DNA from 2 places in the Dietzia sp. IBK-p2-16D genome. Region 2 is predicted to be linked to the other one. Evidence: riboswitches for the same ligand, from Rfam matches in the RefSeq annotation. Region 2 holds a riboswitch; the other holds the start of a gene.
What was found. A riboswitch is a leader RNA that binds a small molecule or an ion and turns the genes downstream of it on or off. The one in region 2 is predicted to bind cobalamin.

Region 1 (22,405 bases), on a different contig from region 2:
GTGTCCTCGGACTCGGGGTCGTAGACCCAGGCGCCGAAGGACGCCGCCTTGTCGACGCCGGGGATGTTGAGCGCCCCGGGGACGGTGCCGGCGTGGACCTCGTCCTGGCCACGGGTGTCGACGACGACGACCTCGTTCGCCTCGAGGGAGTCGGCCAGTTCGGTGGTGCCGAACTCGCGGAGCGGGGCCAGTGCACCCAGCACCGCCGGGCCCTCCTTGTTCTGTCGCTTCATGCGGCCGAAGTAGGCGTGCGCGTCCGGCTGCCCGTCGAGCATCTCGTCGATGAAGCCCTGCTCGTCGTCGTCGTTCACGTACCCCGCCCACCACGCGTAGCGACGCTCGTAGCCGACGCTGGTCGACGGCAGTGCGCCGAGGGCCTTGCCGCAGGCGCTGCCCGAACCGTGGCCGGGGAAGACCTGGACGTGGTCCGGCAGGGTGACGAAGGAGTCCTTCAGGCTGCGGAAGATCTGCTTGGCGCCCTCGAAGCGGGTGTCGACCCCGCCCGCGGCCTCGTCGAGCAGGTCCGGTCGGCCGAGGTCTCCGGAGAAGACGAAGTCGCCGGTCAGCATGTATCCGGGGCTGTCCGCGAAGGCGCCGTCGGTGATGAGGAACGACAGGTGTTCCGGGGTGTGGCCCGGGGTGTGCACGGCCTCGACGGTGATGTTGCCCAACTTCAGCTGGTCACCGTGGTGGAGGCGCTCGGCGGAGAACCCGTACTGCCAGTCGTCGCCGCCCTCGCCGGAGACGTACACCGTGGCGCCCGTGGCCTCCGCGAGTTCGCGGGTGCCGGACAGGTAGTCGGCATGGATATGGGTCTCGGTGACGGTGGTGATCGTCATGCCGTGCCGGGCGGCCAGGTCCAGGTACTCGCGGATGTCGCGGCGGGCGTCCACCACCATCGCCTCGTTCTTGGCCTGACAGCCGATGAAGTAACCGGCCTGGGCGAGGTCCTCGTCGTAGATGCGCTCGAGAAGCATGCTGCTCTCCTTGTCGATCGGGTTCCCGGTGTCGGGGTGTGCCACGACGATACATACCCCCTGGGGTATGCGCAAGACACCCCGGGGGGTATGCGGACTCCTCAGGCCGAGGTGTCGTCCGTCACTTCACGTTGCACCAGCTGTGCAATCGTGCAGTGGCCGTGCAAAACTGCCAGGGTTCGCGAGTCGCACCTACGCCCGAGGAGCCAGCGCATGGCGTCATTTCTCTACCGGATCGGCCGGTCGGCCTACCTGCACAAATGGAGGTTCATCGCCGCCTGGCTGTTGATCATCGTGGGCATGGGCACGGCCGCTGCGGCGCTGTCCACGCAGACCACCTCCAGCTTCTCGATCCCGGGCCTCGAGTCCATCGAGACCCAGGAGAAGATCCAGGAGCGGTTCCCCGGCTCGCCCAGCCAGCTCGACGCCCCGACCGGGACCGTGGTCATCCAGGCCCCCGAGGGCAGCACCCTCACCGATCCGGCTGTGACAGAGGATGTCGACGCGTTCCTGGCCGACGTCCGCGGACTCGACTTCCTCACCGGCACCGAGGAGATCGTCAGCCCGGTTCTCGCCGCCGAGGCCATGGCGCAGCAGCTGACCGAGGCCAAGGCCGCCCAGGGCGCGCCGCAGGAGCAGATCGACGCCGACATCGCCGCGCTGAGCCCGCTGAGCGAGGACGAGACGACCGGCACCCTGCAGCTGCAGTTCGCGGCCGAGACCACGATGAACGTGGAGACGGCAGACCGTGAGGCCTTCGCCGACCTCGTCGCCGAGCACGAGGACGGGCTCACCATCGCCTACTCGGGCAACGCCTTCCAGGCCTCCGAGATCAGCGCGACCGGCGAGATCATCGGCATCGCCGTGGCCGCCGTCATCCTCACCATCACGTTCGGTTCGCTCATCGCCGCCGGTCTGCCGCTGCTGGTCGGCGTCGTCGGGGTCGGCATCGGCATCGCCGGCATCTTCGCCGCCACCTCGTTCACCGACACCATCAGCAACTTCACCCCGACGCTGGCCTCCATGATCGGTCTGGCCGTCGGTATCGACTACGCGCTGTTCATCGTCTCCCGCTTCCGCACCGAGCTGGTCAAGCACATCGGTGGCAACGACCTCGAGCCACGCGAGCTCGCCCAGCAGCTCAAGACGATCCCGGTGCGGGATCGTGCACACCTCGCCGGGCTCGCCGTGGGCAAGGCCGGCTCCGCCGTGGTGTTCGCGGGCCTCACCGTGCTCATCGCGCTCGCCGCCCTGTCGATCATCAACATCCCGTTCCTCACCGCCATGGCGCTGTCCGCCGCCGCGACGGTGGCCGTGGCCGTGTTCGTGGCCATCACGCTGCTGCCCGCCGTGCTCGGCGCCGTCGGCACCAAGGTGTTCGGCGCCCGCATCCCCGTGGTCAAGGCTCCGGACCCCGAGGACGAGAAGCCGACGATGGGCCTGTCCTGGGTCCGCCGCGTGCGCAAGCGTCCCGTCCTGCACGCCGTCACCTGCGTCGTGCTACTCGGCGTGCTCGCGATCCCCGCGGCCCAGCTGCGGCTGGCGATGCCGTCCGACGGCACGATGGCCCCGGGTACCCCCAACCGCATCGCCTACGACATCACCTCGGACGCGTTCGGCCCCGGCCGCAACGCCCCGATGGTCGCCCTGGTCGACACGATGGACGTCGCCGAGGAGGAGCGTCCCGCCGCCTGGGCCACCGCCGTCACCGACATCCAGGCAGTGGACGGGGTCCGGAACGCGCAGATCATCGAGACCAACGAGTCCGGCGACGCGGCCCAGGTGCTCATCACCCCGGAGTTCGGCGCGACCGACGAGCGCGCCGCCACCGTGCTCGAGGACATCCGGGCGGGCGCCGGTCAGTTCGAGCAGGAGACCGGCGGCACCTACTCGGTCACCGGCGTCACCCCGATCTACGAAGACATCTCGGAGCGACTGTCCGAGGTGCTGCTGCCCTACATCGGGATCGTCCTGGTGCTGGCCTTCCTCCTGCTGATGCTGGTGTTCCGGTCGATCTGGGTGCCGCTCATCGCGGCGCTGGGCTTCGGACTGTCGGTCGCGGCCACGTTCGGTCTGACCGTCGCGCTGTGGCAGGAGGGCTGGGGCGGCATCATCTCCGACCCGCAGCCGATCATCAGCTTCCTGCCGATCATCCTCATCGGAATCGTGTTCGGCCTCGCCATGGACTACCAGGTCTTCCTCGTCACCCGCATGCGCGAGGGCTGGGTCCACGGCAAGACCGCGCAGAACGCCGTGGCCAACGGGTTCAAGCACGGCGCCCGCGTCGTCACCGCCGCCGCGCTCATCATGACCAGCGTCTTTGCCGCCTTCATGACGATCGACGAGCAGTTCATCAAGGTGATGGGCTTCGCTCTGGCCGTGGCGGTGCTGTTCGACGCGTTCATCGTCCGCATGACGATCATCCCCGCGGTGATGTTCCTGCTCGGTGAGCGCGCCTGGAGGATCCCGGGCTGGCTGGACCGCATCCTGCCGTCCGTGGACGTGGAGGGCTCGGCCCTCGAGTCGATGGGCTCCACGGCCGACGGTTCCGCGCACTCGGGGTCCGACCCCGCCGAGGAGGACGCCGAGCCCGCCGGGACCCGCGCCAATGCCTAACCTCCGCGAGCGGAAGAAGGCCGACACCCGCACCCGCCTCGCGGTGGCCGCAGTCGAACTGCTGGTCGCCGAGGGGGCGGAGCGGGCGACGGTCTCGGCGATCGCGGGCCGCGCCGGGGTCTCCACCCGCACGTTCCACAACTACTTCGCCCACCGCGAGGACGCGTTCGTGCACTTCCTGCGCGAACAGGTCGCCGAATGGGTGCGGCAGGTGGAGCAGGCGCCGGCGGACCTGTCGCCACTGGACATCCTGCGCTCAGCGTTCCGTGAGCTCTACGGGCGCTCGGAGGACGACATCGACGCCGCGCAGAACCTGCTGGTGGCGGGCGAGCAGATCGGGCTGCTCCTGAGCGCCGAGGCGAGGGCCTGCGTCGCCGAGCAGATCCTGGAACCGCTGTACGAGGCCGTCGGCGGCCGGGCACCGCAGCTGAGCCCGTTCCGGGTGCGGGTGATGGTGGACCTGAGCCTGGCCGCCGGGGCATCGGTGCTCAGGCATCGATCGGGCGGGACCGGGTCCGGTACCTCCGGCACCGCGCTGGAGGCCGACGGGCACGATCCGGCGGACGCTCCGGGGTCCTATCTGGACGTCGCCTTCGACCTTCTCCGGGACGGCGCCGGGCGGCTCCTCTAGCGGGAGGTGGTCCCGCGGCCGCAGCGGACGACCTCGCCGTCGACGCCCGCCCGCGCGCCGTGCTCCCGTAGCCGCCCGGCCAGGAGGTCGGGCGGCGGGTTGTGGTGGCCCAGGTGGACGGCCACCACGTCGGTCCGCTCATCGACCGCCCCGACCTCGCGGAACCGCCGGAGCATCGCGGCGAACCGGGCCAGGCCCAGGTGGGCGGGGGAGATCTCCTCGCGGTCACCCAGCGTCTCCTCGAGGAAGACCGCGTCGAAGCGGGCCCCGCGCACCGCGGCGAACCACTCCTCGTCCCACGGCCCCGTGTCGCTCGCCCACAGCAGGCGGGTGCCGTCGGGCCCGGTCACGTCGTAGAGGACCGCGTCCCCGTCGCGGAAGACGCGGTGCCGGGCGGGGAGCACGCGCACCTCGTACGCGCCCACCGAGAGCCGGTCCCCGGCGGCGACCGGGACGAAGCGCACCGGGTCGTCCGGGCCCACCCAGGGACGGCACACGTCCAGCGCGTCGGCGGGACCGATCACCTCGAGCTCACCCGCCTCGGGGATCCACGAGCGGAACAGCAGGACCTGCGGTCCGAGATGGTCGGCGTGGGCGTGGGTGATGAGCAGATGTCTGACCGCCGCCAGAGACCGTCCGAGCCGCACGGCCGAGCCGGGGGCCTCCGGTCCGCAGTCGATGAGCACCTCGTCGTCGACCAGCGCGGAGGTCTGGCCGCGCAGCACGCCGAGCCGGCGTGCCCCGTCGCACGAGGAACACAGGCAGAACGGGTTGGGCCATCCGTCGGCGGCGCCGGTCCCCAGCAGGACGACCTCCATCAGGCGCCCGCCTCCGGCGCCGCGCCGGGGGCCGCGCCGGGGGCTGGGTTCGGCCCGGCTTCGCGCAGCGGCAGCACCGCGCGGCCGTCGCGGCGGTCGAGGACCTCCACGCGCGCGTCATAGACCTGCGCCACCCGCTCGGCGGTGAGGACCTCCTCGGGCGGACCGTCGGCCACCACACGGCCCCCGTCGAGCAGCACCAACCGCTGCCCGTAGTGAGCGGCCGAGGTGAGGTCGTGCATCGCCGCCACCACGGTCAGCCCGGTCTCGCGGCGCATGGAGTCCACCAGGTCGAGGACCTGCTGCTGGTGGCCGATGTCCAGCGCGCTCGTCGGCTCGTCGAGCAGCAGCACCCGCGGTTCCTGCGCGAGCGAGCGGCCCAGCACCACCCGCTGCAGTTCGCCCCCGGACAGGGTCGTGGCGATGCGCGAGGCCAGGGCGTGCAGCCCCAGGCGGTCGATGACCTGCTCGACCACCTCGCGGTCGTGGGCGGACTCGGTGCCGAAGCGCGCGATGTGGGGGGTGCGACCGAGTCCGATGAGTTCGCGCGCCGTGACCCCCTCGGGGACGACCGGGCGCTGCGGCATCATCGCGACCGTCCGCGCCACCCGGCGGCGTCCGGCCCGGCGCGGGGTCAGCCCGTCGACCTCGATGCGACCGGTGGCCGGGATGAGACCGGCGAGAGCGAACAGCAGGGTCGTCTTGCCGGACCCGTTGGGGCCCACGAGGGACACCCAGGAGCCGGCGGGCACGGTGAGGTCGATGCCGTGGAGGATGGCGGTGCGGTCGCGGGTGACCCGCAGATCACGGCAGGTCAGGGCGGCGGGCGCGGACCCTGCGGACCCTGCGGACCCAGCGGACGGTGTGGCGCTCATATGTGCCCCCGGCTGCGACGCAGGACCAGGAGGAAGAACGGGGCGCCGATCGCCGCCGTCACCACGCCGATGGGCAGCTCGGCCGGGCTCATCGCGGTCCGGGCGACGACGTCGGCGAGGATGAGGAACGTGGCCCCGACCAGCAACGATACCGGCAGGAGTAGCCGGTGACCCGGCCCGATGAGCATGCGCACCGCGTGGGGGATGACGATGCCCACGAACCCGATCAGACCGGACACCGACACCACCGCCGCGGTGCCGAGCGTGGCCACGCTGATGAGGACCAACCGCACGCGCGCCGGGGCGATCCCCAGCGTCGCGGCCTCGGTGTCGCCGACCGCCATGACGTCGAGGGTGCGCCGGAACAGGGCGATCACCGCCACCGAGACGATCACGTACGGCAGCACCGTCTGCACGTCGGACCAACCGCTGGTCGTGAGGCGGCCGAGCATCCACGAGTACACCTGGCGGAGGGTCTCGTCGTGGCGCTGCATGAAGAACGTCTGGACGGCGCTGGCGAACGCGGCCACCGCGACGCCGGCGAGGATGATGACGACCTCGCTGCGTCCGCCGCCGACGCTGCGGCCCAGCGTGTAGGTGGCCAGTACGGCGATCATGCCGCCGGCGAACGCGGCGGGCGGCACCATCGCCGATCCCATCGCACCGCCCACGACGATCGCCAGGGTCGCGCCCAGGCCCGCCCCGCTGGACACACCCAGCAGGTACGGGTCGGCGAGCGGGTTGCGGAAGACGCCCTGGTAGGTGGCCCCGGCGATCGCCAGCATCGCGCCGACGACCGCCCCCAGCACCACCCGCGGGATACGGATCTCCCACAGGATGACCTGCTGCCGCTCGGTGAACCCGGAGTCGACCTCGACCAGCGGCAATCGGCCGACGAGCTCGAGCACCACGCCGCCCGGGGTGAGCCCCGCCGGGCCGATGAGGGTGCCCAGCAGGACCGCGGCCCCCAGCAGCAGCGTCGCCCCGCCGAGCACCAGGGCGTGGCGAGGCGACGGGCGGGTCATGAGGTGGGCTGGCTCTCGGCCGCCCCCGCGGTGTCCGGCGTGGCCGGTGCGGCGTCGGGCACCGCCGAGACGATCGCCGCGACCTCGCGCATGAAGTCCACGATGCGCGGGCCCCACCGGCTGGACAGGTCCTCGTCGACCACGTGGACGCGTCCCTCGCGTACGGCCGTCAACCCGTCCCACCCCGGCCGCTCGGCGACGACCTCCGGGGTGATGCCGCAGCACTGGCCGTCGGCGAGGAACACCAGGTCGGGGTCGGCCTCGAGGATGAGCTCCTCCGACAGCTGGGGGTACGGGTCGTCACCGGTGGCGACCGAGGTCAGGCCCAGCAGGGAGTACACCTCGCCGACGTAGGTGGCGTCGGTGACCGTGTAGTAGGTGTCGTCGAGCTCGTGGAAGTACGTCAGCGGGGTCTCGCGCTCCGGCACGGAGGCGACGATCTCGTCGATCTCGACCTGCATCCGTGACACCAGCTCCGCGGCCTCGCCGATGTGCCCGGTGGCGGCGCCGACCTGTTCGAGCTGCGCGTAGGTGTCGTCGAGGGTCTGCGCGGCCGGCAGCTGGAGCACCTCGACGCCGGAGCGTTCCAGCCCGGCCACGATGTCGCCGTTGTCGTCGGTGAGCACCACCAGGTCCGGTGCGTACCCCAGGATCGCCTCGAGGTTGGGCGTGTAACCGGACAGGTCGGTGACCGGGGCGCCGGCGGGGAAATCGGAGCGCTCGTCGACCGCCACGACCCGGTCCCCGGCGCCGACGGCGTAGAGCATCTCGGTGGTGACCGGGGCCAGCGACACGATCGCCTGCGGATCGTCGGCCGCGGCGGTGGTCTGATCGGCCGACGCCGGCTCGTCGCCGCCGGTCCCGCTGCACGCCGAGACGAGCAGGGTGACGGCGGCCAGGGGGGCCGCGAGCAGGAGTGAGCGGGGTCGGCGGGGCCGCCGGTATGGGTGGTGCATGACATCCTCCGGGAGACGGAGGACGAAAGCAGCTCGGCTGCGACGAGGACGTCGCGGCACGCAACCGTCCTTCGTCCGAGGTCAGTTCGTACGGCGCCGCGGTATCGGCCGACCTGGCTTGCCCGTCCGAGGGGACGGGATCACAGTTGCGGGACAGCGTCGGATTCACACCGACTTCCGCCGTGTACCACGGTGTCCGGTGCAGGACCGGACCTGTCGAGGGTAGCTCACCCGCCCAGCACGACCCCCTCGCGCCGCGGGTCGGCGCCGCCGACGAGGGTGCCGTCGGACTGCCGCAGGATCGCGGAGAGCCCGGACGATTGGTCGTCCGTGGAGACCTCGTGGCCGAGCTCGGTGAGCCGCCCGGTCACCGCCGCCGGGTCGCGTGCCACCGCCGGGTGCTCCCCGCCCACCGCCGTCTCGGGGGAGTTGCTCGCCCCGAACGACGGGGCGCCCACCGCCTGTTGTGGGTCCAGGCCCCAGTCGAGCATCCCGACGAGCGTCTTGACCACGAACTGGATGATCCGCGATCCGCCGGGCGAGCCCACCACCGCGCGCAGGTCGCCGCGGGCGAGAGGAGATCCGTCGAAGACCATCGTGGGAGCCATGGACGAGCGGGGCCGCTTGCCCGGCTGCACACGGTTGGCCTGCAGCTCCCCGGCCTCGTCGCGGGGCTCGGCCGCGAAGTCGGTGAGCTGGTTGTTGAGCAGGAATCCCTCCACCATCTGGAAGGAACCGAACGCCGACTCCACGGTGGTGGTCAGCGCGGCCGCGTTGCCCTCGGCGTCGATGATGCTGATGTGGCTGGTGCCGTGCTCGGGTCCGGTGAACACGCCGCGGGCGTCGAAGGCGAACTCGCCGGGCTCGGCCTCGCCCATGGAGCGGTCGGGGTCGATGAGCTCGGCCCGCCCGGCCAGGTACCCGGGACGCAGCAGGGTCAGCGGCGAGCCGAGGGGCGGCGGGACGAAGCGTGGGTCGGCGATGTAGACGTCGCGGTCGGCGTAGGCGAGCCTTTCCGCCTCGGTCACCAGGTGCACCGCCTCCGGCGAGGGCAGGCCTCCGTCGTCGTCGACTCCGGTCGGTGGGTACGCGGCGAGGTTCTTGTCCGCCAGCATCGTCATGGTCGCTGCGACCGCGGTGCCGCCGGAGGACGGCGGCCCCATGCCGCACACGGCGTGGTCCCGGTAGGGGCTGCACACGGGGTCGCGGGTGGTCGCCTGGTAGCCGGCGAGGTCGTCGAGCGTCATCGCGCCCGGCGTGATGCCCTCGCGTTGCGTGGTGACCTGCTCGATGATCGCCTCGGCGATCGCGCCCGTGTAGAACGCGTCGGCGCCCTCGCTGGCCACTGCTGCGAGGGTTTTGGCGTAGGCCGGGTTCGTCAGGCGAGTCCCGGCGGGTTTCCCGGTGCCGCCCTCGAGGAAGTAGGCGGCGGCGTCGGGGTCGCGGGCCAGGTCCTCGGCGGCGTCGGCGATGGACGCGGCCAGACGCGGGCTGATGTCGAACCCGTCGTCGGCCAGCACCACGGCCGGGTCGAACAACTCCCGCCACTCGCGGGTGCCGTGGTCGTCGTGCGCGGACTCGAGCAGCCGCAGGATGCCGGGTACGCCGATCGACCGTCCGCTGCGGCGGGCGTCGGGTTGCGGCTCGCCTGTGTCCTCGGGGGAGATGTGGCGCAGGTAGTCGACGGTGGCGGCCGCGGGCGCCGTCTCGCGGCCGTCGTAGGTCTCGAGCTGCCGGGTGCCCTGGTCGTAGTAGAGCAGGAACCCGCCGCCGCCGAGGCCGGAGGACTGCGGTTCGACCAGCCCCAGCACGGCCTGGGCGGTGACGAGCGCGTCCGCGGCCGTGCCCCCGTCGGCGAGTACCTCGCACGCGGCCAGGGTGGACAGGGGGTGCGCGGTGGACACCGAGTACGACGCGGTGGCCACGGGGGTCATCCCGGTGCGGTACCCGGTCGCGATCTCGGGGTTGTCCGCGATGGGACCGGCGGGACCGGCGTCCTCGCCGGGGCGTGCCACCGGCGTACCGCCGCCGGTCTGGGCGCACGGCGCGGCGTCCTGGACGGGCAGCGGGGGACCGCCGAGGGAGCCGGGTCGTGCGGCGGGATCCGGGGACGCGGGGTCGGGCGCGGGGGCCGACGACGACGAGGTGGGCGCCGCGTCCTGATCCGCGCCTCCCGAGTCGGTCGAGCAGGCCGTGGCCACCAGGACGGGCGCGAGCCCCAGGGCGAGGACCGCACGCGCGATCCGACCGGACTTCCGTGAGCTCATGAGCGGGCCGCCTTCCCGATCCGGATACGTCCCCACAGACTGCTCCGGCGGCGTGGTTCGTGGGCCGCTTCCGGCCCGGCCGAGTCCTAGTCGTGACCCGCGGGGAAGATGGGCGGAGACCGACCGACCGACGCAGTGGAGGGACCCGAGAGATGACGACGACGACGAGCGGTTCAGGCGAGGGGCCTTCGGCCGGGGATCTGCGCGAGCAGGGTTTCGCGACCAGGCGTGAGGTGATGAGCGACGCCTTCGTGGACCGGGCCATGGACCGGGCCGCCGGGACGGCGTCGGAGGCGATCCAGCACGTCGTCACCGAGAACGTCTGGGGCAACATCTGGAATCGGCCCGGGCTCGGCCGCCGGGACCGCAGCCTGCTGAACATCGGGATGCTCGTGGCGCTGCGCGCCGATGCCGAGCTGGCCGGACACGTGCGCGGCGGGCTGACCAACGGGCTGACCCGCGAGGAGATCACCGAGGCGGTCATCCACGCGTCGGGGTACTGCGGTGCGCCGGCGGCGCTGGCGGCGATGAGGACCGTTCAGGCGGTGTTCGACGACCTCGACGGGTAGACACCCACAAGCGGCGGGAACGCCCACGGCGGCGGGTAGTCTCGACCCCAGAGTGACAGGCGACACCCCTCGACCAAGGAGCCCCTCATGCGCAGCACGATGATGCCGGAGCAGCTGAACATCAGCACGATCCTGCAGTTCGGTGCGACCGTCCACAAGGACGCCGTCGTGACCACCTGGACCGATCAGGGACCGCGCAAGATCTCCTTCGGGGATCTGGGTGGACGCGCCGCGCAGCTGGCCCACGCGCTGCGCTCCCTGGGGATCGACGCCGACCAGCGCGTCGCCACGTTCCAGTGGAACAACTCCGAGCACATGGAGGCGTACCTGGCGATCCCGTCGATGGGCGCCGTGCTGCATCCGCTCAACATCCGGCTGTTCCCGGACCAGCTCGAGTTCGTGGCCAACCACGCCGAGGACAAGGTCGTGATCGTCGACCCGAGCCTGATCCCGCTGCTCCAGCCGCTCCTGCCGCGGTTCTCGACGGTCGAGCACGTGATCGTCACCGGCGGCGGCGCCGCGGGCCTCGAGGCCCCCGAGGGTATCCAGGTGCACGACTACGAGGCGCTGCTCGCCGCGCAGCCCACGGAGTTCGAGTGGCCCGAGGTGGACGAGAACGACGGCGCCGCCATGTGCTACACCTCGGGCACCACCGGCGACCCGAAGGGCGTCGTCTACTCGCACCGCTCGATCTACCTGCACTCGATGCAGGTGTGCATGTCCGACGGCATGAACATCTCGCTCGACGACAACGTGCTGGCGATCGTGCCCATGTTCCACGCGATGTCGTGGGGGCTCCCGTACGCCGCGTTCATGGTGGGTGCCTCGCTGCTCATGCCGGAGCGGTTCCTGCAGCCCGAGCCGCTGGCCGCGATGATCGCCAGCGAGAAGCCGACCCTCGCCGCCGCCGTGCCGACCATCTGGCAGGCCGTCGACGCCTACTCGGTCGACCATCCCATCGACATGTCGAGCTTCCGCTCCGTCGTGGTGGGCGGCAGCTCCTGCCCGCCCGAGCTCATCCGCAAGTTCCGTGACAAGTACGGGATCAACATCACCCACGCGTGGGGCATGACCGAGACCTCGCCCATCGGGACGCTGTCCCGGCCGAAGGCGTCCCTGCCCGAGGACCAGCAGTTCGATCTGCGGAAGACCCAGGGGCGGCTCCTCGCCGGTGTCAAGGCGCGGATCGTCGACGACTCCGGCACCGCCCTGCCCTGGGACGGCGAATCGGTGGGCGAGCTCCAGGTGCGCGGCCCGTGGATCACCGGCAGCTACCACAAGGTCGAGAACTCGGATCAGTTCGACGACGGTTGGCTGCGCACCGGTGACGTCGGCTACATCACGCCCGAGGCGTTCCTGCAGCTCACCGACCGCGCCAAGGACATCATCAAGTCCGGCGGCGAGTGGATCTCGTCGGTCGAGGTGGAGAACTACCTCCTCGAGCACCCGGCCGTCGCCGAGGCCGCGGTGATCGGCATCCCCGATCCCAAGTGGGACGAGCGGCCGCTGGCCACGGTCGTCATCAAGGACGGCATCCCCGACCCGGACGTCGAAGAGCTGCGGGCCCACCTGGCCGAGCGGATGGCCAAGTGGCAGGTGCCGGAGAAGTTCGCGTTCGTCGACGAGATCCCCAAGACCTCGGTCGGCAAGCTCGACAAGAAGCGCATCCGCGTCTCGCATTCCGAGGGCGACCTGACCGTGGTCAACGCCCTGGAGGGCTGACCCGCCCCGACCCGCCCGACCCGCCCGACCCCGACCCCGACGAGAAGACAGTTCCGCACACATCCCCCGAGAGGCGGGTGTGCGGAACTGTCTTGTCGATGGATCGTGCGCGGCGGGGTCAGCCCGCGGCGACGCGGGCGAGCGGCCGCAGCGACACGGGCAGTCCGTCCGCCGGGTAGGGCAGGGAATCGTTCTTCATGGGCGGCACGTAGTCCAGCGGGACCGACCACTCGAAGTGGCGTAGCAGTGCGCTGAGCACCAGCTTCGATTCGAGGTTGGCGAAGATCATGCCGAGGCACTTGTGCACCCCGCCGCCGAACGGCTCCCAGGCGAAGCGGTGCGACTTGTCCTCCCGCCGTTCCTCGGAGAACCGCTCGGGATCGAAGATCTCCGGGTCCGTCCAGTACTCGGGCATGTGGTGCGAGTACAGCGGCATGATCGAGGTGAGTCGGCCGGCCGGGATCTCCACGCCCAGGATCTCGGTGTCCTTGACCGTCTTGCGCGCCATCACCGGCACCGGCGGGTGCAGGCGCAGCGACTCCTTCATCACCAGTGCCAGATCGGGCAGCTCCTCCAGCTCGGCCAGGGTGGGGTTCGGACCCAGATCCTGGCACTGGCGGCGGAGCCGCTCCTGCCACTGGACGTCGCGGCCGAGCTCGTAGACCATCGAGGTGACCGTGCTGGTGGTGGTGTCGTGCGCGGCCATGAGCAGGAAGATCATCTGGTTGATTATGTCGTCGTCGTCGATCCCGCCGGAGGCGTCGGCCACCTGGCACAGGGCGGAGAACAGGTCCTCGCCGGGGTTCGCGCGTCGGGCCGGCAGGTGGCGGCGCAGGAACTCCTCGAGCAGCCGGCGCCCCCGGGCCGCACGGCCCCACTTGGTGAACGGCACGGCAGTGGAACGGAAATAACCGTTCGCGGCCTGGACGCAGTCGACGAACGCCTTGTTGACCTGCTCCAACTCGCCGGGCGCGGCGTATTCGGCGCCACCCATGAACACCTCGGTCGCCAGGTCGAGGGTGTGCGTCTTGAGCGCGGGGTAGATCTGGAACGCCCGGTCCGGTGGCCAGGCGGCGATGCCCTCGTCGACCAGTGGGGCGAGCCTGCGGGTGTAGCCCTCGAGCCGGGGACGGGTGAACGCCTCCTGCATGATGTGGCGGTAGTGGTGATGCTCCTCGAAGTCGAGGAGCATCAGCCCGCGGTTGAAGAACGGCCCCACCAGGTATCCCCAGCCGGGGCCGCTGGCGAACGCCTTGTCCGCGTTCTGCAACGCGGCCTGGCAGGCGTCGGGGCCGATCAGAGCGGTCCACGTGGCCCCGAGGAAGCTCAGGTCGGAGACGGGGCCGTGATCGCGATAGCGGCGGGCCATGGTTGCCAGGGGACTGTGGACGTACTCGAGCGTGCCGCCGAGGACCGGCAGCTTGGAGCGCAGTGGGGCCGGGCCGGGTCGGTAGACCCTCTCCCGCGGATCACCAGGGATGGACATCAGGCACCTCGTTGTCGGGTGACCCCAGTGTGTGACAGCCGTCACTAGTTGTCACGCGATTACCGAAACCGGCGGTGTCGTTTCCCTCATCGGCCCGCCGCTCCGCCCGCCACCCCGCCCGTCACTTGCGCGCGACTCCCGGGCCTCAGGCCCGTGCGACCAGCGTGTCGACGTCCACGCCGTCGGGCAGGGCGCCGTACTCGGCCGAGCGGTCGTCGCCGAGCCGGGCCAGGCAGAACGCCTCCGCGACCGCCGCCGGCGCGTGGGCGAGCAGCACCGCGCCCTGCTGGGCCAGCGCCATCGCCTCGACCAGTCGACGGGCGATCGCCGGCGCCGCGCCCGGGTCGGCGGCGGCGCGGCCGATGAGCGCGCGCACCCGCTCGACGTGCCGGTCGTACAGCTCGTGGCCGCCCAGCTGCGCGGCCAGTTCGGCGTCGAACGCGGCCACGGACTCCGGCTCGCGGGCCATCGCGCGCAGTACGTCCAGCGCGATGACGTTGCCCGAGCCCTCCCACACGGCCAGGACCGGCTGCTCCCGGTAGCGGCGCGCGAGCGGGAACGACTCGGTGTACCCGTTGCCGCCGAGACACTCCAGCGATTCGTAGGCGTGGTTCGGCCCGCGCTTACAGATCCAGTACTTGGCGACCGCGGTGGCGAGCCGGCGGTAGGGGGCGAACTCGTCGTCGTCGTACGCCGAGGCCAGACGCAGCGCGGTCCACGTCGCGGCCTCCGCCTCGAGCTGCAGGTCCGCCAGGACCGCGGCCATCGCGGGCTGGTCGATCAGCGTCGCTCCGAACGCGGCCCGGTGCCTGGCGTGCCACGCCGCCTCGGCCACGCCCTGGCGCATCCCCGCCGCCGCGCCGAGCACGCAGTCCAGGCGGGTCCGGCCGACCATCTCGATGATCGTGCGCACACCGCGGCCGGGTTCGCCGACCATCCAGCCGAGCGTGCCGTCGAACTCCACCTCCGACGACGCGTTGGACTTGTTCCCCAGCTTGTCCTTGAGGCGCTGTACGAGGAACGGGTTGCGCTCGCCGCCGGGCAGGACGCGCGGGACGAGGAAGCAGCTCAGACCGGCCGGTGCCTGCGCCAGCACGAGGAACGCGTCCGACTGTGGCGCCGAGCAGAACCACTTGTGTCCACGCAGGACGTAGCAGTCACCGTCACCGTCACCGACAGGCTCGGCGGTGGTGGTGTTGGCGCGGACGTCCGAGCCGCCCTGCTTCTCTGTCATGGCCATCCCGAACAGCACTCCCGACTTGGTGGCGGGGTCGCGCAGTTCGGGGTCGTACACCGTCGACAGCAGCGCCGGCTCCCACTCGGCGGCCAGGTCAGGGCTCAGCCGCAGCGACGGGACCACCGCGTGCGTCATGGACAGCGGGCAGCCGTGACCGGCCTCCACCTGCGAGACCAGCATGAACCCCACCGCCCGCTCGACGTTCGCCCCCGGCCCCGGGTCGGCCCACGCCGAGGTGTGCAGACCGCGGGACACCGAGTACTCCATGATCCGGTGGTAGGCGGGGTGGAACTCGATCTCGTCGACCCGGTTGCCCCACCGGTCGTGGGCGCGGTGGACCGGCGGGTAGGTGTTGGCGAGCTCGGCGTCGTGCTGGTACTGCTCGGTGCCCACGTGCCGACCGATCTCATGGAACGCCTCGACCCGCGCGTGCGGCGAGAAGACCGCCACGGCCTCCTGCAGCGCCGGATTGAGGGCGTACTCGTCCACGTCCACCCGGGGTGGCGCCTGGTTGAGGACCTCGTGCGTGGTGTGGTTGCGGGTCGCCGACATGGGCCCTCCTAGCTCTTGAAATACCTCAGCCCTTGAAATACATAAGCTGCGTTCCGGTGGCCAGCAGCCTGCCGTCGCGGCTCCACAAGCGCGCTGCCTCGTCGTGGTAGTTGCCGTGGAACCGGTGCGAGTGCACGCTGCCGAGCAGGAAGTCCGTGCCCTGCGCGGTGATCTCGTCGGCGGTGGCCAGGAAGTGGATCGTCAGCGTCACGGTGCCTGCCGGGACCGGCCGACCGAGCCGGAGGAAGGCGCGGGGGAAGAACGAATCACACATCGACGTCAGCGCGACATGGTCGAGATCGCGGGTCGGCACGTCGCGGATCCACATCGTCGTCGTCGACTCCGGGTTCTCCTCGCCCGAGGCCACGTCGTCCCACCCACCGGTGACGAACCGCATGTCGTAGTTGTCCACCCACCGCACGCCGCGATCGGCGCCCGTGGGGCTGAGGTCCTCGGGCGCGGGGACGACGGGCGGTGCGGCCTCGGTCTCCGACCACGTCTCGCGCCGTAGTCCGGTGAGGGCGGTGGCGGTGGTGACCACCTCGTCGCCCTGGCGCATCTCGATCCACCAGTGCTGGTTGGAGCGGTTGGTGCGGGCGGGGCGGGCCTCGATGACGAACTCGCCCTCGGCGACCGGCCCGGCGTAGTTGAGGGTCAGCGCGAGCGGGTCACCGTGGCGGTCTGGGTGCTGCAGGACGGCGTTGAGCATGGTGGCCGCCGTGGTGCCGCCGAACGGACCGATCATGTTGGCATACGCCTCGTGCGTGCGGCCGCGGAAGAGGTTCTCGCCGATCGGCTCCAGCGTGACCGCCTCGTCGAGAACGTGGGTGGCGATGTCCTGGCTGGTCACGAGACCTCCTGTCGGGCGGGGAGGGCGTCGCCACCGGGGTCGGCGCGCGCCGTGGGCTCACCGTACCGAGCCGGACGGCGACGACGACGAGGAACGCCCGTCCCCGCCCATGTGGGCGCCGGGCACAGTGTGCGGAACCTGCCGATGAGCGGTGTATGAAACGCGAGCCTTTCTCTTCTGCGGCAGTCGTGGCGGCCGGATTGCTCAGCGGTTGGGTGGCTGCGGGGGAGACCGGAAAGACCGTTGACCCGGTTGCTGACCCCTTCTAGCATGTGATCGACGTCACCTTTCCTTGGCGTCAGCGCGGTAGGAGGCTCCCATGACCGGATTCACGAGAACTGTCGCCGCGGCCGTGGCCGCCGCTGGCGTCGCCGTCGCCGCAGCGCCCACAGCGGCGGCGGTCAATACCGATTCACTCATGCCGCCTCCGGCGAACTGCTCGGTCGACGTCCAACGGATCGCGTCCGAGACGCCGGGTCCGTTCCCAGGCGTCGGCTGGATCGTCGGCGCGCACGCCAACCTGTGCGGCGAGCTCGGTTTTCTCTTCCTCGAGACGGCTGGGGGGACCGTGTCCTCGCCTACCAGAGTCGTGCTGTTCCATCGCGGTGAGCGCGTCGCCACCCAGCCGGGTGAGACTCCGCGAGTCCTCCTGGGCCAGCACAGCAACTTCCACGTCGAGCTTCGCATTCAGCAGGAGCCGGCGCCCGGGCAGCCGAATGCGGCCGCCACCTACAACTCGACTGTCTACGTGTGGAATCCACTCGCCGGGGCCGGCGATGCGACCCCGGTCCCGCTGCCACCGGGCTTCCGCCTCTGATAACTCCGATGGCAGGCGGCATGGGTGGGAGCTCGCGTCGGCCCGCTCCCGCCGCCCTCCGCCAGCCTCATTCCCTACTCGGTGATCGCGTGGCTGAGACATGCTGCCCGCCCACTACCCGGGTGCGGCCGGCAGGGGATCTGGAGAGTTCGTCATGGGCGGGTCAGGGTCGTTGACCCTCATGGCGACCCTGAATATAGTAAGGGGGACCTCACAATCGGTGTGGCCTCCGAGCGGGCGGGAGACGCGCGATGACCGGACTGCCCCAGCCCGTCACCTCGAGAACACTGGTTGTGGTTCTCGCCGCCCTCGTCACGGTGCTCGTGGTGGCGGTCGGTGTGACGGCGCTCGTCAGGCCCGGCGGCAAGGGCCCGGACCGGGTGGCCGGTGACGCGACGACGTCCGCTCCCGTGACCTCACCCTCGTCGCCCCGGATATCGCGACTCGTCCCGCCGGCCTCCGCCCCGGAGGTCACCGGAGTGCTCGAGGTGTCGGGGCCGGAGTGCGACGCCGGGGTGATCAACTCCGACCTGCTCTACCCGAACAGCGGCGCGCAGATCATCGACTGCGGCTCCGGGTGGGCGATCATGGCCAGCGCGGTGTCGGGCGACCCCTACTGGGTGGCGTACTCGGGGGGCAGGTGGCGCAGGGTCGGCGACGTGTCGATCTACCTGGGGACCTGTCCGGCCGACGCGATCGCCCGGGGGGCCCCGGCGTGGATGGCGCAGAAGCACCTGGGTGATTGCGGGTCGCGCGACCGGCGGGGCGCCCCGCCGTCGACGCCCTCCGGCTCGTCGACCGTGACGACCTCGCCCTCGCCCCCGGTCGCGACCTCACCGAACCGGACGAGTTCGCGGACCGCGACCCAGGACGAGGACTCGACGACCCCGGCGACGAGCACCCCGAACACCACGCGCTCCAGCGTCACGACGCCGAGCTCGACGACGGCCACCGAGGTGCCCACGTTCACCACCGCTGAGGCCGACGCCGCCGGAGAGTGACCCGCCCGCGTAGGTCGACAGTGGTCCGGCTGCGGCTGTGGACGAAAGGGATCCGGCGACGGCGGCCGGCGGGGGAGAATCGGACCCATGCAGCCAGTCGTGACCCCGACGTTCACCGAACTCACCGAAGGCCGGATCGCCCCGCCCATGGCCGCCCGCCCGGGCCCGGACCTCGCGGAAGCGGGGTACACGGAGTCGGAGTGGGCCGCGTCCGGCGAGGCGGCGTCCTACGCGGTCGGCGAAGTGCCCACCGACGGGCGAATCCAGCTGGCTCAGGCCGACTCGGCGCCGTTCGCCACCCGCGTGCTCGTCCGCCGGCCCGATGCCGAGCGGTTCAGCGGGGTGGTGCTGGTGGAGTGGCTCAACGTCAGCGGCGGCCAGGACGCGGCACCGGAGTACACCTACCTCGCCGACGAGATCATCCGGGCCGGCCACGCGTGGGTCGGGGTGTCGGCGCAGTTCATCGGCGTCGAGGGCGGTGACGCGGCCGTGGGGATGGGCGGGCAGACCACGGGCCTGCGTGCGCAGCGCCGGGAGCGCTACGGCGATCTGCACCACCCGGGCGATGCGTATTCCTACGACATCGTCACGCAGGTGGGCCGGTTCTGCCGCGATGCCCGCGACGACGGCCCCCTGGCAGGGTTGGCGCCGGAGACGGTGATCGCGATCGGGGAGTCGCAGTCGGCGATCGCCCTGACCTCCTACATCGACGGCGTGCACCCGCTGGTCGGCGTGTTCGACGGGTTCCTGCTGCACAGTCGAGGCGGCGGGGCACTGCCGTTCGACGACCGTGGCCGCGCGGCCGGAATCGCCACCGCCGTCCGCTCGTCCACGATGCTCCTGCGCGACGACCTCGACACCCCTGTGTTGGTCGTCCAGGCCGAGGGCGACCTGGGCGGCCTGCTCGACTCGGCGCGCTCGCGCCAGCCGGACTCTGACAACGTGGTGACCTGGGAGATCGCCGGCCAGGCGCACGCGGACGCCTACCAGTTGGGAGAGCTGGCGGGCCTGGTCGACTGCGGTGGTGCCATCAACAGTGGCCAGCAGGTGTTCGTCGTGCGGGCCGCGCTGCGTCACCTGGTGTCGTGGGTGGCCGGTGGGGCCAGGCCGCCTGGCGCGCCGCCGGTCGAACTCGACGACGACGAGGTGATCGCCGGCGATCTGGGCATCGGCCGCGGTGGCGTACGCACTCCAGCTGTAGAGGCCCCTGTCGAGAAGTTGGTCGGGGCCCCGTACCTGCAATCTGCGCCCTTCTGCATGCTCCTCGGACGCACGGAGGAGGTGGCCGAGGAGCAGTTGCGTCAGCGGTGGTCGGGCCGGGACGAGTACCTGCGCGCCTATGAGGAGGCCACCGACCGGCTCATCGCGGAGGGCTTCCTGCTGGCCGACGACCGCGCGGAGATCCTCGCCGACGCCCGGCCCGAGCGCATCACGTGGTGAGGGCGGGCCGGTCGATGGCGCGGTCCAGGGTCATCTCCCTGTGCACCGCTGCGGTGGTCGTGCTCTTCGTTTCCGTCCAGATCGCCCTGCCGACCCTCCTCCTGGCCACGCGGTGGGCCGAGGAGGGAGGACTTCCGACCCGCGAGTACCCGTTCAGCTGGCAGATGTTCTCCGCGGTGGAGCACGGGACGTACACCGGCTCGACCGCGGAGGGCGCCGAGAGGGTGCTGGATGTGGGAGATCTGCCGATGGTCACCCGCGCGATCTCCTACAGCGATGCCGTGCCGGGGATGCTGTGCCAGCGGTACCCCGATCTGGTCTCGGTGGCGCGAACCGGTGTCGAGGACGGTCTGTCGGTCCACGAGAGGGAGTACCGGTGCTGACCGTCTTCCGAACCGTCTTCGGCGCGTTGGTCGCGGTCAAGGTGCTGCAACTGACGGTGGTCGCGTCGATCTCCCACGAGGACGGGATCGGGTTCACCGACCAGGCACCGGTCGCACTGCCTGTGGGGGTGGCAGTCCTATCGGCGGCGTTCCTGCTCGTGCGGGGCTGGTGGCCTCGGCTTGCGGCCGCGGCGGCGCTCGCGGGACTGTCGGTGTTCCTTTTCGGTCTCGGGATGTACAACCACCACACCTATCTGATGATCGTCATCTGCGCGATCCTCGCGATGGGTGTGAGTGAACCCCAGCTATTGAGGATCCAGCTCACGATCGTCTACGCCTTCGCCGCCCTGACCAAGGTCAATGAGACGTATTTGTCGGGTTCCGAGCTCTATGCATCCATGGTCCAGCACGGCTTCTGGCGGACCATCGTCGGTGCCGATCCCCCTCCCCAGTTCCTCGTGGCGGTCTCAGTCGCGTCCATCGCGATCGAGGCGTTCCTGGCAGTTGGGCTCTGGTTCGCGCGGACTCGCTGGGCGGCGTTGGTGGTGGGGATTCTCTTCCACATCGGGCTCATCACCTTCGTCACCGACGGGGTGGGCTTGTTCCTCGATCTGTCGATCTACGGGGCGATGATGCTGTGCCTCTACCTGCCGTTCTTCCGGGATCACATCGCCCCGCCGGTCCGGGACGGTTCGAGGGCGCTACCTGCGGGTCGGCCATGACACTGGATGAGGACAGTCGCCGGATGCAGGCGACATGATCGGCCTTCCCGGCCAATGGGTGAGCGGTACCTGCCAAGGCACGTGGTGAGCACACCATTCGGAGCCATTTAGTGCCGTTCGTATCCGGGTCCTCCCCGTCATCTGACGACTGACGCCACATTCGTCGAATCGACTCGCGACCCGCGAGATAGCTGGCTCGAGCGGATCCCGCTGGATTACACCCGTGCGGGACGGCATGCCGCCAACCGTCGCCGCTGTGTCACAGGGTCTAGTTTGATACTTATGAAACACCTTCCCGTGGGGTTTAGGATCTATTGATACAGATTCCGGGCGGAAGGGTCTCCTCATGGCTGATCGAATCGGGACGTTGCTGAACCGTTCTGGTGATGGTGGCGAGGAGGTGCTCATCGTCAGCCGCGGGAGTGTGCGGACTCGGTTCCGTCGCCGGGACGAGCTGGGCTGGAACTTTCGGGTGGAGTCGACGGACTCGGAGAACATCATCGAAGGGAGACCGGAGTCGAAGCCGAAGCCGGCTCGCCGGGCCTCGCGTCCGCGCGTCGGTCAATGGCCCCGCCGGCGTGATGATCGGTGTACTCATCGGGCGGGGCCCATTCGGGTAAGGAAGCTTGCCAACGCTCCTGTGCTGGGCTGCGACGGGAAGTGCACCGAAGATCGGCTAGGCGTATTGCGCTAGTCCATTTCCGAGTGACCAGTTTTCTTGCGCTACCTCGACCAGGCTCACGAAAACGTCTTCAGGCCGAAGGCCTGGATCCTGACCCGCGAGTTCGGCTATCCGTCCGAAGAGTGCTTTCTTCTGTTCAATCGTCCGCGTGTTGTTCGCAGTAATCTGTATGAAGACCAGGTCGTCCGTCCGTGGGATCCCGAGATAAGATTTCCCGTAGCGAAAATTCGCAGCATCGTGTTCGGTGATAACCGCAAATTGGTCATCCTCCGGAACGTTGAAGGTCTCGCGCAAACTTTGGTAGACGCTGTCGATAATTGCTTGCCGGTACGAGTCGGTCTTGCCGGCAAGCATATTGATGTGAACAAGAGGCATATTCTTACTTTCCTTCTTCGTCGCCCGGCAAGGGGCGTGCTTATCGGCCTTCCGCCTTCTCGCCGCGCAGCGTCATCACGGCGCTGGTCACTGTCGCGACCGGCTTTCCGTCGAGGCGGGTGATCTCACAGAGGTAGTGACTCACCGTTCGTCCGCGGTGGGTTGCGTGTGCTGTCGCGGTGAGCTGTTCACGCCACACCGGTCGCAGGAACGTCGCCTTGAGATCGATGCTCGTGAACGATTCACCCGGACGGATCAGCGTGGACTGTGCGGTGCCGATCGCGGCGTCTGCCAGCTCGACCAGCATCCCGCCGTGCACAGTCCCCTGCTGATTTCCATGAACTGATGCGTCGGCATCCAGTTGCACCACCGCGCGGCCGAGATCGATTTCGGCGATTCGGAAG
Region 2 (9,240 bases):
GGGCGAAGCGCCGCGCGTGCGCCGCGAACCGGGCCGCCATCGCCGGATGCCCAGCCCAGTGCGTGTGTAGGTAGGACGCGTGGACCGACCCGCTGACGAAGCCCTCCGGTCCGGCGCTGCTGGTCCATGCGGGAGCTGCTCCCGATTCGTCCGCGCGCGAGCCCGCCGCGCCGGCGGGCGGGTTCACGGCCGTGCGGTGGAACTCGTGGCCGGTGACCTCGGTGCCGGCGGTCGCCAGGACACTGTCGGCGACGGCGGTCGACCGGCGGTAGGCCAGCGTGAGCCGCGGGGCCATGGCCGCGTCGGCGTCGACCGCACCGACCATGGGGACACCGTCGAGGGTGCGACAGAGGTAGAGCAGGCCCGCGCACTCGGCGACGGTCGGCGTCCCGGCGGCCGTCGCCGCGCGCAGTGCCCGCAGCATCGGCTCGTTGGCGGCGAGGTCCGCGGCGTGCACCTCGGGGAACCCGCCCCCGAGGTAGATCCCCGCGGCGGTGTCGGGCAGTGCCTCGTCGGCCAGCGGGTCGAACGGCACGACCGAGCAGCCGGCCGCCTCGAGCAGCTCGACCGTCTCGGCGTAGCGGAAGGTGAAGGCCCGGCCACCGGCCACGGCGATGAGCGGGCGGACCTCGTCGTCGTCGACCTCGTGGGCCCGGTCATCCACCGCCGTGCCTCGGCCCGCGCCGACACCACCAGTGCCGATGCCGCCCAACGCTGCTCCCGCCGACCACGCCTCGCCCGCCAGCGGCGGCGCCTCACGCGCGATCCGCATGACGGCCTCCAGGTCGATCGACGCGGCCACCTTCCCGGCCAGGTGGTCGAGCGAGCGCGCGGCCTCCGGGCGTTCGGCGGCGGGGACCAGGCCGAGATGGCGGGAGGGGGCGGTGACGTCGTCGTCGCGCTGGAGGACACCCAGCACCGGGATGCCGAGGGGCGCCAGCGCGCGTCGGACCTCGTCGGAGTGGCGGACCGAGCCAGCCTTGTTGAGCACCACCCCGGCGATCCGCACAGCCGGGTCGAAGGAGGCCATCCCCAGCACCACCGCGGCGATGCTGCGCGAGGCGTGGGAGATGTCCACCACCAGCACGACGGGGGTCCCGGTGAGCGCGGCGACGTGGGCGGTGGAGGCGAACCCGTCGCCGCCGATGTGCCCGTCGTACAGGCCCATGACGCCCTCGATCACCGCGACGTCGGCGGGCCGTCCCACGGGCCGGGCGCCGATCTCGCCCCCACCCGCGGCGGCACCGTGCAGCAGCAGCGGCTCGATCCGCTCCTCGCCCACCAGGTGCGGGTCGAGGTTGCGGCCCGGCCGCCCGGTGGCCAGGGCGTGGTAGCCGGGGTCGATGTAGTCGGGGCCCACCTTGTGACCCGAGACCTCCAGCCCGGTGCGGCGCAGCGCGGCCATGAGGCCGGTCGCGACGGTGGTCTTGCCGTGCCCCGACGCCGGTGCGGCCACCACGATGCGCGGCAGCTCGGTCACCATTCGATGCCCCGCTGCCCCTTCTGCCCGGCGTCCATCGGGTGCTTGACCTTGCCCATCTCGGTGACCAGGTCGGCGACCTCGAGCAGCCGGGGGTCGGCGTCGCGGCCGGTGATCACCACGTGTTGCCGGCCGGGGCGGTTCGCGAGGGTGGCGACCACGTCGTCGACATCCACCCAGCCCCATTTCATGGGATAGGTGAACTCGTCGAGCAGGTAGAGGTCGTGCCGCTCGTCGGCGAGGCGCCGCTTGATCTCGGCCCATCCTTCGGCGGCGTCGGCGGCGTGGTCGTCCTCGGTGCCGTCCTTGCGCGACCACGACCACCCCGAGCCCATCTTGTGCCACTCGACGGGCCCGCCCTCGCCGGTCTCGTCGTGCAGGCGGGCGAGGCGTTCCATGACGGTCTGCTCGCCGATGCGCCACTTGGCGGACTTGACGAACTGGAACACCCCGATGTCCCAGCCCTGGTTCCAGGCGCGCATCGCCAGGCCGAACGCGGCGGTGGACTTCCCCTTGCCGGGCCCGGTGTGGACCATGACCAGCGGCCGGTTGCGGCGTTGCCGGGTGCTGAGCCCGTCGTCGGGCACGATCTCCGGCTGTCCCTTGGGCATCAGGCCACCTCGTTCCGGGGGTCGACGCCCCGGGGGCGCGCGGTGCGGGCGCGGACGGTATCGGTGAGTCCCTCGGCGGTGACCTCGCCCAGTGGCACGTGCTCAGCGCCCAGGTGCCCGGCGAGCTCGGAGGCCAGGCCCATCCGGAAGCGGCCGGTCTCGCAGTCCACCACCACCGAGGCCACGCCGAGGGAGGCCAGCCCGGTCGCCGCGGTGCGGGACCTGGCGAGGGCGTCCGGGCCGTGGGTGGCGCGGCCGTCGGTGACGACGACGAGGAGGGCCCGCCGCCGCGGATCGCGGACGCCCTCGATGCGCAGGACCTCAGCAGCGGTGATCAGTCCCTCCGCCAGTGGGGTCCGGCCGCCCGCCGGGAGTTCCGCGAGGCGAGTGGCCGCGATGTCGACCGACGACGTGGGCGGCAGGGCCACGTGGGCCGCGGCCCCGCGGAAGGTCACCAGTCCCACCTTGTCGCGGCGTCGGTAGGCGTCCAGCAGTAGGGAGAGGATCGCGGTCTTGACCTGCTCCATCCGGGTGCGGGCGGCCATGGAGCCGGAGGCGTCCACGCAGAACAGCACGAGGTTGGTCTCGCGGCCCTCGCGTACGGACGAGCGCAGGTCCTCGGCGGCCAGCCGGAGTCGGCCACCATCGCGGCCGGCTCCGCGACCGCGGGCGGATTGCTGCGGCGCGGCGGACCGGATCGTGGCGGGCAGGTGCAGGTCGGACCCGGTGAACGCGCCCGCGCCGATGCGGCGGCCGCTGGTGGTGAGGGCCCTCGACCGGCGGCCGGCCGCGCCCTGGCCGGTACCGGCGACGGCGAGCAGGCGGGTGCGGTACGGCGCCGCGGCCGCGGTGACCGTGCCTGGCTCGGGCGGGGTGGGCCCGGGAGCGTCGGACCCGGAGGCGTCGGCGGGGGTGTCCTCCGCGGCGTGTCCGCCGGGCAGCTCGTCGGCTCGGCCGTCGGCGTCGTCGTCCGATTGGCCGTCCGCCTGGTCGGTGCCCGCGGTGCCGGAGTCGTCGCCAGCGCCGGGGCTGTCCTCGGTCTGCTCGGCCTGGCCGGACGGGTGCTCGTGCCCGGCGTCCTCGGCCGACGCCCGCGCCGGGGCGGACTCTGCATCCGAGGTGTCTGCCGACGCGGACTCGTCTGCGGACTCCGACTGTTCGGCGTCGTCGGCCGGCGCGGTCTCGTCTCGAGGGTCGGGATCGGGCTCGTCGTCGTCGCCCAGCAGCCGCTCCAACAGGTCCTCGTCGAGGCCCGGCGCATCGAACGGGGCCCGACGGCGGCGGTGGGGTAGTGCCATGCGCGCGGCGACGCGGATGTCCTCGCGGGTGATCCGGGTCCGGCCCTGCCAAGCGGCGTGGGCGGCGGCGGTGCGGGCGGTGACGATGTCGGCGCGCATGCCGTCCACGTCGAAGCCCGCACACACCCGGGCGATGGTGGACAGCGCCCAGGGGGTCAGTCTCACCCGGTCGAGCACGCGCCGCGCGGCGGCGATCCGCTCGCGCACTGCGGCCTCGTCGGCGGCGTGGGCGGCAACGAACCCCGCCGGGTCCGCCTCGAACGCGATCCGGCGGCGCACCACCTCGGCGCGCAGCTCCGGGTCGCGAGGTGCGGCCACCTCCGCGGTGAGGCCGAAGCGGTCCAGCAACTGGGGCCGGAGCTCACCCTCCTCGGGGTTCATGGTGCCGATCAGCACGAAGCGCGCGGCGTGCTCCACCGAGATGCCGTCGCGCTCCACGGTCACCCGGCCCATCGCAGCGGCGTCGAGCAGCAGGTCCACCACGTGGTCGTGGAGCAGGTTGACCTCGTCCACGTAGAGCAGTCCGCGGTTCGCGCGGGCGAGCAGGCCAGGTTGGAACACGGTCACACCGTCGGCGAGCGCACTCTCCAGGTGTAGTGATCCGGTGATGCGGTCCTCGGACACCCCGATCGGTAGCTCGACCAGGCGGACCGGCCGCCGCTCGGTGGGCGCGTCGTGGGGGATACGCCCGTCCGGGGTCTCGGAGCCGCGGTCCTCGGGTGCGGAGGAGAAGCGGTCGCCGGTGACGACCTCGACCTCCGGCAGGACCCCGGTGAGGGCGCGGACCATCGTGGACTTGGCCGTGCCCTTCTCACCGCGGATCAACACGCCGCCGACCGCCGGGGACACCGCGGTCAGCGTCAGGGCCAGCGCCATGTCGTCGGAACCGACGACAGCGCTGAAGGGGTAGTGCAGTGGCATGGGGGCTCCCGCTCTCGTCTGCCAGGCTGGTCAGCGCGAGGCCGGTCTCCGGACTTCCCGGCTCATCTCGGACGTGCGCGCGGGGCGCGATCGCCTGAGAGGCCGGGTTACCGTAGCGGGCCCTGTGCCGGATTCTCACCGGCTTCCCTGATTCTCCCCTCCGCCCCGCCTGTGGCGGGTCGTGGGGCACCTCGTGCTGTGGGGTCTGTTCGGTTGTGTGGTCCCGAGGCTAGCCCAACGGCCTGTCCCGGGGCGCCTCAGGTGTCGCGGTAGGGTTCCGCGTCATGAATGCACGGGTGGTGGTCGTCGGCATCGGCGGCGACGGGTGGGCGGGGCTCGACGAGGCCCGCCGTCGCGCCGTCCTGGGCGCCGATGTGGTGCTCGGCGGCGAGCGTCATCTGGCGATGATTCCGGGCGACGTGACGGCCGAACGGGTGCCGTGGCCGCGGCCGCTGCGGGACGGGTTGCCGGAGCTCCTCGAGCGGTTCCGCGGGCGGTCGATCGCGGCCCTGGCCTCGGGTGATCCGCTGGTCGCCGGGATCGGCACCACCCTGATCGACCTGCTCGGCGTGGACGCGGTCGAGGTGCTCCCGGCGGTGTCCTCTGTCGCGCTGGCCCGCGCCCGGATGCGGTGGCCCGCCGAGTCCGTGGCGGTGCTGCGCGACCACCGCGCGCTGCCCCGAGAGCTCGCGCCGGGGCGGCGGGTGCTGGTGCTCTCGGCCGACCGGCACACGCCGGGAGAGGTCGTCGCGATGCTTGTTGGCGCCGGCTTCGGGGGGAGCGCGATGACCGTGCTCGCCGATCTCGGGGGCCCGGCCGAGGCCCGTTTTTCCCGCGCGGCGCGCGACTGGGCTGTCGATCGCGAGGCTCCCGCCCTGCACGTGTTGGCCATCGAGTGCGTGGCCGATTCCTCCGCCCGCCCACTCGGGCTGGCGCCGGGATTGCCCGACGACGCCTTTGAGAACGACGGCCAGCTCACCCGCCGCGACCTGCGGGCCTCGGCTCTGTCGCGGCTCGCACCGGCCCCCGGTGAGCTCTTGTGGGATGTGGGTGCGGGCGCCGGGTCGGTGGGCATCGAGTGGATGCGCGCGCACCCGTCGTGTCGGACGATCGCCCTCGAGGCCGATCCCAAGCGGGCGGCGCGAATCGAGCGCAACGCGGCCGCGCTCGGGGTGCCCGCGCTGGAGGTCGTCCACGGCCGGGTGCCGCAGACTCTGGACGGTCTGCCGCGGCCGGACGCGGTGTTCATCGGCGGGGGTGGCACCGCCCCTGGCCTGCTGCGACGGTGTTGGGACACGCTCGCGCCGGGCGGCCGGCTGGTCGCCCACGCGGTGACCCTGGAGACCGAGCGCGTGGTGATCGACGCCCGCGCCGAATTCGGCGGGGAGCTGACAAGGATCCAGGTCGAGCACGCCGACTCGATCGGCAGATTCACCGGCTGGGCCCCGGCCCGTGCGGTGGTGCAGTGGGCGGCCGCGAAGCCCTTCGTCGCTGCGGCTGATACTTCGGAGACAGGGGAGAGCTCGTGACCGTTCACTTCGTGGGAGCCGGCCCCGGCGCCGCTGACCTGCTGACGCTGCGCGCGGCTGCGGCGCTTGCCGCCGCCGACGTCTGCCTGTACGCGGGGACCTATCTCGACGACGGTGTGCTCGACCACTGCCGACCCGAGGCCCGGCTAATGGATACCCAGCATTTGGACCTGGACGGGATCATCGCGGAGATCACCGCGGCCCACTCCGAGGGTCTTGAGGTGGTCCGGCTCTGTTCGGGTGACCCGTCGCTGTACTCGGCGCTCGCCGAGCAAACTCGCCGACTCGACGCGGCGGGCGTTCCGTGGGATGTGGTTCCTGGTGTTCCCGCCTATGCGGCGGCAGCCGCCGAGCTGGGGGTGGAGCTCACGGTTCCCGAGGTGGTGCAGTCGGTGGTGCTCACCCGCGTTCAGGCTCGGTCGACGGCGATGCCGTCGACGGAGTCACTGGAGAACTTCGCCGCCACCGGCGCGACGCTGGTACTGCACCTGGCGATCACCCGTACCCGCGAACTCGCTGAGCGGCTGATCCCCACGCACGGCGCCGACTGCCCGGTGGCGGTGGTGGCCAACGCGAGCCGCTCGCACCGCGTGGAGCTGCGCGGCACTCTCGCTGACATCGCCGCAGCGGTGGAGGCGGCTGGCCTGCGCCAGGCAGCGGTGATCCTCGTGGGACCGGCGTTGGTGCGGCCGGGCGAGGCGGAATCGTGGTTGTACGCGTCGAGCCCGGAGCGAGAGTCGAAGCGGCGGGGCTGAACGGATAGGCCGAAGGCAGCGGGCAACAGACAGTGGCCTCCGGCCGCCAGGAAGCCCGAACTGACGCAACGGTATCGGCGAAGGGCCGCGTGGCTCGCCAGGAACGCCAGCTGCGAGACCCGCGAGGATCGGAGAGGCTTCAGCTGCGCTCGCCAGCATCGAGGCGTAGTCACGTCCCCTGTGGGGTACACCCGTGCGGGACGGAGCGGGTGGCGGCGTTCTCGCTGTGTCGCAGGGTCGATATCCCCACTTGTGGCACGAGTCCCGCTGGGGTGCCGGTCGCAACACCAAGGATGCTGCCCAAGCTGGGGGACCTGTCGGGTCAGGTGACCTCGACAGCCTCGATTCCATCTGCGGTGCGGGTCGCGTCCGCGGTGGCCTGGGCGCAACCGAGTAAGGAGTATGCCCAGTCGATGTCGGTAAGTAAGAGCCACTCCTGGCCTTCGGGCCACAGGGCATCGACGCCGCGGAAGCGGTCAGAGGCGAGACGCGTCATCGCGGGTATGTCGGTGACCTTGGTCTCGAGAACCCGCATCTCGCGTCCAAGCTCCACGAGCGGTGAGCAGATCTGGGAGGCAGGGACAACGGTGAGTTCCGGGTGGATAGCCGCGGTGGGATCGGTGGTGTAGTACGCCACCGAGTGGTCGGGGCCTGGTCCGTAGGTATGCCAGGCAAGGCCTGAGGTGTCGAAGACCGCGCCGAACGCCACCTCGGGTGTCGATGTGTGGCCGGCAAGAACCTCGAAGAGCGCCTCGATCTCGACAAGTCCTTCTGCGCCTTCAAGCGGTGTCCCGAAGCGGTCATCGCAGGCATCGTATGGGTCTTGAGGTGGGGGATTTCCGTCGGTGACTGCCAGGTCCCACCACAACGATGATGGCGAGATCGTCACACCATTTGCGCTGGCCACTTCGGTCCAGGTGATGTCCCGTTCGTCCGTGCGAGCGGGGTGTCGGATCAGCAGCAGAATGTCGAAGCCGGCGAGCTCGACCGTGCTCTCGGTACGGGCCGCGTGTACATCACCCAGACTTCGATGTTCCTGGACCCATTCGAGGTGGGGATCTCGGGTGAGGGGCTGGATCCCGCTGTGGAGGAAGTGTTGCCAGTCCCGTCCTTCGGCCTCGAGATAGGCGAACAGGAGCCGAGTCATCCGGTCGGGCAAGTCTGACTCGATCCAGACCACCGCGTTGTTGTCGGTGCTTGATCTTTCAATCCTGAAGCCCACTGTTGCCCCGCGTGGGCTACGAAGCTCCAGCTGCATGGGACTGCGGGACTGCACGGTGTACGGGCGAGACAGGCGAGGACGTCGTCTGTGCTGGACGAAGTCGCGCCAGGTGCCGAACGGCCTCAGTGAGGGTGGTTTCTGTCGGAGTCGTCGGGTACGCGCGTCTCGAGCGGGCCACTGGACGGTGTCTCCCGCCCGAAGTGGGGGAGTCGGAGTCAAGCGGTACAACGCTGCAGCTTCAGGGTCAGCGAAAGCGCGAAAACCGGCATGGAAGTAGGGGGATCCAAGCAACGCGCCGATCATTGCTGGATCCAACGCCATCTCAACGCGATCAGTGCCCACCAGTGCCACAGTAGCGATCAACCGCCGTTGCGCTGGGCTTTGTGCAAGCCCCCTGGAGCGAGTGGGTCGCTTGAGGGGCGTCTGGCCGAGCCTTCACCACCCGCCTGGAGGGATCCCGGTGTCGGACCAATCGATGGCCGCGAACTGCTCTTGGTACGCCGCACGGTCGAAAACGAACGGTCCGAGTGCTTGGTAGTCCCACTCCCTGACTCCGTGCCGGAACCCGTGCCATTCGACGACGTCATCCCGGACCTCGACGTGTGCCGTCAGCGGCCAACAATCCCAGGTCCCGCAGGCGCACCCCAGCAGAACGGTGTCTCCATCGCCGAAGCGCGATACCTCGGGCCGGCCCAGAAAATGCTCAGGGCCCTTCACGTCCGCGACAAACATCGGGAGGTACGAGCCGGCCGGACCGTCCGTTTTCCCTGCTCGGATCTCTGCCCTCTCGACGTCTGCAGCGTGATCCACCAACGGTCGCCCGTCGATCATCAGTGCGACACCCTTGATGCCAGTCACCGTAGACGTGTCCAAGGGCTCCAGATGGGCAACGAGTCGATTCAGCTGCATGCTTCGCTCATTCCTGCCAGGCGGGCGGATAGGTTATCGGGTCGTCGAGGTCGGCATTGGCCGGGTCGTCATCGGGGTCGGGGTGAATCCAGTGCACGTGTCCGCGGGCTCTACCGGTGAAGTCGACCGCGTGTTCAGTGCCGTCAGCCGCACAGATGATTAGCTGATCGTCGTCGGTCCACTTCGTCCCCCTGGTGGCTTTGGCCTGGTCCCGGTGCCACCGTTGTTCTCGATCTCCCCACGCCAGAGTCATCGTCTTCCGGTCCTCGACGCGCACGAGCTTGCCGTCGATGAGCTCACGAAACGGGTAGTCGTCGGGGTCGAAGCGGATCGGACCGTATCGGTCGTGAATACGCACGGACGGATACGGCTGGGTGATGGCAAACAGCCGACCGTCGACAACGACGGTGAAGTTGCCTCCGTCTTCGGTGACGCGTCGAATTGTCACCTCCGATGGTCCACTGTGGTCGCAGCGCACGATCTCTGCCGGGCAGGTGATCCAGCACCCGCCGCTG

Region 1: linked by a shared signal. The riboswitch ahead of AC3DE3_RS05760 (ABC transporter substrate-binding protein) and the one ahead of AC3DE3_RS12965 (VWA domain-containing protein) in region 2 are both predicted to bind cobalamin.

The regions. Positions count from the first base shown of each region.
Region 1 is NZ_JBYMTL010000002.1:298,537-320,941, forward strand. Features, by position in the region: gene AC3DE3_RS05730 (rhodanese-like domain-containing protein) at 1-977, opposite strand, end outside; gene AC3DE3_RS05735 (MMPL family transporter) at 1,191-3,593, shown strand; gene AC3DE3_RS05740 (TetR/AcrR family transcriptional regulator) at 3,586-4,224, shown strand; gene AC3DE3_RS05745 (MBL fold metallo-hydrolase) at 4,221-5,042, opposite strand; gene AC3DE3_RS05750 (ABC transporter ATP-binding protein) at 5,042-5,917, opposite strand; gene AC3DE3_RS05755 (FecCD family ABC transporter permease) at 5,914-6,942, opposite strand; gene AC3DE3_RS05760 (ABC transporter substrate-binding protein) at 6,939-7,898, opposite strand; cobalamin riboswitch at 7,988-8,125, opposite strand; gene ggt (gamma-glutamyltransferase) at 8,126-10,165, opposite strand; gene AC3DE3_RS05770 (carboxymuconolactone decarboxylase family protein) at 10,318-10,734, shown strand; gene AC3DE3_RS05775 (long-chain fatty acid--CoA ligase) at 10,822-12,456, shown strand; gene AC3DE3_RS05780 (cytochrome P450) at 12,575-13,942, opposite strand; gene AC3DE3_RS05785 (acyl-CoA dehydrogenase family protein) at 14,088-15,731, opposite strand; gene AC3DE3_RS05790 (acyl-CoA thioesterase) at 15,757-16,581, opposite strand; gene AC3DE3_RS05795 (hypothetical protein) at 16,901-17,398, shown strand; gene AC3DE3_RS05800 (hypothetical protein) at 17,650-18,399, shown strand; gene AC3DE3_RS05805 (alpha/beta hydrolase domain-containing protein) at 18,487-19,839, shown strand; gene AC3DE3_RS05810 (hypothetical protein) at 19,854-20,222, shown strand; gene AC3DE3_RS05815 (HTTM domain-containing protein) at 20,216-20,944, shown strand; gene AC3DE3_RS05820 (tautomerase family protein) at 21,621-22,001, opposite strand; gene AC3DE3_RS05825 (PaaI family thioesterase) at 22,042-22,405, opposite strand, start outside.
Region 2 is NZ_JBYMTL010000006.1:6,019-15,258, forward strand. Features, by position in the region: gene AC3DE3_RS12955 (cobyrinic acid a,c-diamide synthase CobB) at 1-1,483, opposite strand, end outside; gene cobO (cob(I)yrinic acid a,c-diamide adenosyltransferase) at 1,477-2,091, opposite strand; gene AC3DE3_RS12965 (VWA domain-containing protein) at 2,091-4,310, opposite strand; cobalamin riboswitch at 4,333-4,519, opposite strand; gene cbiT (precorrin-6Y C5,15-methyltransferase (decarboxylating) subunit CbiT) at 4,595-5,839, shown strand; gene AC3DE3_RS12975 (cobalt-precorrin-4/precorrin-4 C(11)-methyltransferase) at 5,836-6,594, shown strand; gene AC3DE3_RS12980 (hypothetical protein) at 6,917-7,852, opposite strand; gene AC3DE3_RS12985 (hypothetical protein) at 8,252-8,725, opposite strand; gene AC3DE3_RS12990 (hypothetical protein) at 8,733-9,240, opposite strand, start outside.